Regions from separate parts of the Sphaerospermopsis torques-reginae ITEP-024 genome, predicted to be linked through region 1. Evidence: predicted binding sites of a transcription regulator. Region 1 holds the regulator's gene; the other holds the start of a gene.
The links. Region 1 encodes HrcA, which represses chaperone genes, less so after heat shock. Its sites were predicted from a motif close to TTAGCACTCNNGANTCNNGAGTGCTAA; they were not measured.

Region 1 (2,416 bases):
CATCGCAGGTGCTACATTAGATACAAATATAGCCGCCCCTGGTTGAGATATGGGAGTATTTAATTTTACTGGACTTTTGAATAAAAACCAGTAAAAGCCAGTAATAGCAAGTAATACAGCAACTACACCAGCTACTATAAACCTAAAAGATAAACGTTGATTATTCACATTCAACCTATTTTCTCGCTTTTCTGTCACCATGAATAGTATGACAAATATTAGGATTGTTTAGAGAAACTGCATGACTGGTCAATCTTTTACTGAAATTAAGGTTCAAGAACTAGCGGAACGTTTAGCAAATGGTGATTCTGGTTTACAGTTAATAGATGTGCGTGAACCTCAAGAAGTGGCAATATCACAAATTGATGGTTTTGTCAACCTTCCTTTGAGTGAATATGAACAATGGAACAAAGACATTTCCACCCGTTTTGATGCCCATGCGGAAACTCTGGTATTATGTCATCACGGTATGCGTTCTGCTCAGATGTGTCAGTGGTTAGTTTCTCAAGGATTTACTAACGTTAAAAATATTACAGGTGGTATTGATGCCTATTCTATCCTAGTTGATCCTGTAATTCCAAGGTATTAGGGACTGGGGACTGGGGACTGGGGAGAAACTTCTTTACCTGTTCCCTTTTTTCCAATTACCCATTACCCATTACCCATTACCAATCACCAATAGTCAGCAATGCAACTGAAGCTAAATCTAATTTTTGTAGCTAAAAATACAGCTTGATTAAGAAATCATATAAGATAATATGATAAATAGATGAGAATTTAGCCTTTTTTGTGCTGTGAGCTAGGCTGTATTAATAATCACGTACAAAATAAGTTCTCACAGGAAGCTTTGCACCTAACTAATATAGGATAAATATATAATTTACGATTTTGCTTTTGCATTAATTAATAATCAATCTTTTTTACGGTTTCATTAACAAAATTTTTCAACCTTTGCTTAAAATTTGCCTTCAGTAAAACATATTCTATGCAATTCCATCTGACAAATCGCCAACAACATATACTTTGGGCAACTGTACGCCATTATATCGCCACTGCTGAACCAGTTGGTTCTAAAGCCTTGATTGAGGAATTTGATCTTGGTGTCAGTTCCGCTACCATCCGCAATGTTATGGGTGTTTTGGAAAAGTCGGGGTTACTTTACCAACCACACACTTCTGCGGGGCGCGTACCTTCTGATTCTGGTTATCGTATATATGTTGATAAGTTGATGAAACCGTCGGAAGCTTTAGCTAAAGAGGTTGAATCTACTTTACAACAGCGTCTACATTGGGATGATTGGAGTTTAGAAGCTTTACTGCAAGGTGCAGCGCAAATTTTAGCAACATTAAGTGGCTGCATTACTTTAATTACCATGCCACAAGCTAACACAGCACAACTCAGACATTTACAACTTTTACAAGTTGAAGATGGGAAAGTTATGCTGATTGTGGTGACGGATAGTTATGAAACCCATTCCAAGGTAATGGATCTGTTTACAAGAGAGTCAGCAAATAAACCTGATCCAGAAACAATTGATCGAGAATTACAAATAGTTTCTAACTTTTTGAATAGTCATCTGCGGGGTTTTACGCTCTTGGAATTAGCCCAGCTTGACTGGAGTGAGTTAGATCAAGAGTTTCAACGTTATGGGGAATTGTTGAAAAGTTCCTTGACAGAATTACTCCGTCGTGCTGTTGCACCTTCAGCTACACAAATCATGGTGCGGGGTGTGGGTGAGGTGTTGCGTCAACCGGAGTTTGCCCAAGTGCAGCAGGTACAGACGATTATGCACTTATTGGAAGAAGAACAAGAACAGTTATGGCGGTTAATATGTGAAGAAACGGAAATAGAGGAAACGGGTAAACCCAAGGTGACGGTGCGGATAGGTACGGAAAACCCTTTAGAACCGATTAGAACCTGTTCTTTGATATCTTCTAGTTATCGTCGGGGTGCTGTACCGGTGGGAAGTATAGGTGTTTTGGGACCAACTCGGTTAGACTATGAAAATGCGATCGCTGTAGTAGCAGCAGCAGCAGAATATCTTTCAGAAGCTTTTAGTCAAACTGCGTAAAGTACGTAAACTGCGTAAATTACATTAATTATGTTGAGAAAAATCTCTTTTGGTTTAATATGGCTAGGATTTATTTCCTACGCCTTTTTATTTGCACCTCCTGATAATTTCCCAGAAAGTTTAGAGTTAATCACCAATCTTTCTACAGGAAACTGGGAAGGTATTAATCCTGTGATTATTGCCTTATTTAATATCATGGGAATATGGCCTTTAATTTACAGTTCCGTATTATTTCTTGATGGTAGAGGGCAAAAAATACCAGCTTGGCCTTTTGCTACAGTTTCCTTTGCTTTAGGTGCGTTTGCACTTTTACCATATCTAGCTTTAAGAGAACCAAATCAAGAA
Region 2 (2,416 bases), 1.5 Mb from region 1:
CTAAGGTAGCTGTATCCAAGCTCAAACCAATTTCTTCAGAAATCATCTGTCCATCGGTGAGAATGGCAATATCTTGTAATAAGGCTTTGCGACGTTCGCCAAAACCAGGGGATTTAATGGCAGCAACGGCTAAAACTCCCCGTGCTTTGTTGACTACCAAGGTTGCTAAAGCGTCACCTTCGATATCTTCAGCAATGATTAATAAAGGTTGACCTAAACGGGCTACTTTTTCCAGTACAGGTACTAAATCTTGAATGGCGTTGATTTTTTTGTCGGCGATGAGGATGCGGGCGTTTTCAAATTCTACTGTCATCCGGTCGTTGTTGGTGATGAAGTAGGGAGAAATATAACCACGATCAATTTGCATCCCTTCTACTACTTCTAGTTCGGTAGTTAAGGATTTGGATTCTTCAACGGTGATCACACCATCTTTGGTGACTTTTTCCATTGCTTCGGCCAGCATATTGCCGACTTCTTCATCGTTACCTGCGGAAACTGTGGCAACTTGAGCGATCGCACTTCCTTCTACTGGTTTGGCTATTTTGGCAATTTCTGCTACCAATGCTTCTACGGTTTTATCAATACCCCGTTTTAAGGCAATGGGGTTTGTACCAGCAGCGACGTTCTTGAGTCCTTCTTTAACTAATGCCTGTGCTAAAACTGTGGCTGTGGTAGTTCCATCACCTGCTGTATCTTTGGTTTTGGATGCCACTTCTTGGATCAGTCTTGCGCCAGTGTTTTCTAAAGGATCTTCTAGTTCAATTTCTTTGGCAACGGTGATACCATCGTTGACAATTTGGGGAATACCAAATTTTTTTTCTAACAGGACGTTGCGGCCTTTGGGTCCCAAGGTGATTTTAACTGCATCCGCTAAGGCGTTAATGCCTTTTTCTAGCGATCGCCGTGATTCCTCATCAAATGAAATAATCTTAGCCATGTTTGTTTTCTCTATCTCTTCCATTAGACAATTTAGCACTCACAAGACAGGAGTGCTAACTATTCCAACTATTGAATTTAACAAATAACAATAAAAAATTGATTAAGATTACAGGTGATACTTATTTTGGACATTAGCACTAATGATTGTATCGGGAGATGAATTTAGACAACTCCCTTAAATCCCTTGGCATTGCTAACCCTAGCGGCTCCGGCTGGTTGGCGGTAGTATTTACTTTTATTTTGGCTTGGCTGGTTACATGGCGTTTAATTCCGACTATCCGTCAATTTGCTTTGCGGGTAGGTTGGGCTGATCAACCAAACGCCCGACGACTTAACCGAGAACCTTTACCTAATGCGGGAGGTTTGGCTATCTATGCTGGCGTTATTGCGGCTGTGGTCGTTGCTAGTCTGCTACGACCCATTGAACTTCAAGGCGTATTGGCTCAGGTACTCACAATTTTGTTAGGAGGTTCTATTCTCGTCTTGGTTGGCTTTATTGATGATCAATTTTGCTTACCTCCTTCTGTGCGTTTGTGGGCGCAAATGATCACAGCCCTTTTGTTAGTGGCTAATGGTATCAGTGTGAAAGTTACTTTTGGTACTCCTATTGACTCTTTGCTATCAATGGCTTTAACAGTTTTATGGGTAGTGGGTATTACCAATGCTATTAACTTGATGGATGGGATGGATGGTTTAGCCGGTGGCATCAGTTTTATTACAGCAATGAGTTTGTTGGGAGTTTCTGCTCAGTTTGATAATCGAGCAGCAGCAACCCTGGTATTAGCTGCTTTGGGTGGTGCTGCACTGGGCTTTTTACGCCACAATTTTCATCCTTCACGGATCATTATGGGTGATGCGGGGGCGTATTTTTTCGGTTATGTTTTAGCTGCCACTAGCATTTTAGGCAAGTTGCAACAAAGTACAGTTTTTGCCCTGATACCAACGGTTTTATTTTTGATGTTGCCAGTTTTAGATACTACTCAGGTTTTTATTAGGCGACTTTTAGCCGGCAAAAACCCTTTGAGTACACCCGGTAAGGATCACCTACATCACCGCTTGCTGGCCTGGGGTTTTTCCCAACGTCGGGCGGCTTTTACTTTGTGGTCTGTCACCTTGTTTTTTAATGTACTGGCTATGACGGTACAAGGTATGACTTTACCCGTGATCCTGGCTTCTGCTGCTAGTATTGTTCTGCTGTTGGGTGCTACGGTTTTACAAAGAATACATGGTAATTCGTAATTACAACAGGAGTCAGGAGTCATGAGTCAGGATATCAAGGAGTCAGGATATCAAGGAGTCAGGAGTCAGGAGTCAGGAGTCAGGAGTCAGAATGAAGATTTTTCTATTTCCTATTCCCTATTCCCTCTTAACTGTCACCTGTCACCTGTCACCTTCTTTACATAACCATCCCACCATCGACGTTAAAGACTTGACCTGTAATGTAAGCTGCGGCGGGATCAGCTGCTAAAAACCTCAC

Region 2: the regulator HrcA is predicted to act here: its motif matches at 970-996, upstream of groL (chaperonin GroEL).

The regions. Positions count from the first base shown of each region.
Region 1 is NZ_CP080598.1:3,317,378-3,319,793, reverse strand. It holds gene K2F26_RS15450 (DUF3352 domain-containing protein) at 1-201, opposite strand, end outside; gene K2F26_RS15445 (rhodanese-like domain-containing protein) at 242-589, shown strand; gene hrcA (heat-inducible transcriptional repressor HrcA) at 986-2,071, shown strand; gene K2F26_RS15435 (DUF2834 domain-containing protein) at 2,102-2,416, shown strand, end outside.
Region 2 is NZ_CP080598.1:4,856,324-4,858,739, reverse strand. It holds gene groL (chaperonin GroEL) at 1-937, opposite strand, end outside; gene K2F26_RS22530 (MraY family glycosyltransferase) at 1,096-2,178, shown strand; gene fabG (3-oxoacyl-[acyl-carrier-protein] reductase) at 2,336-2,416, opposite strand, start outside.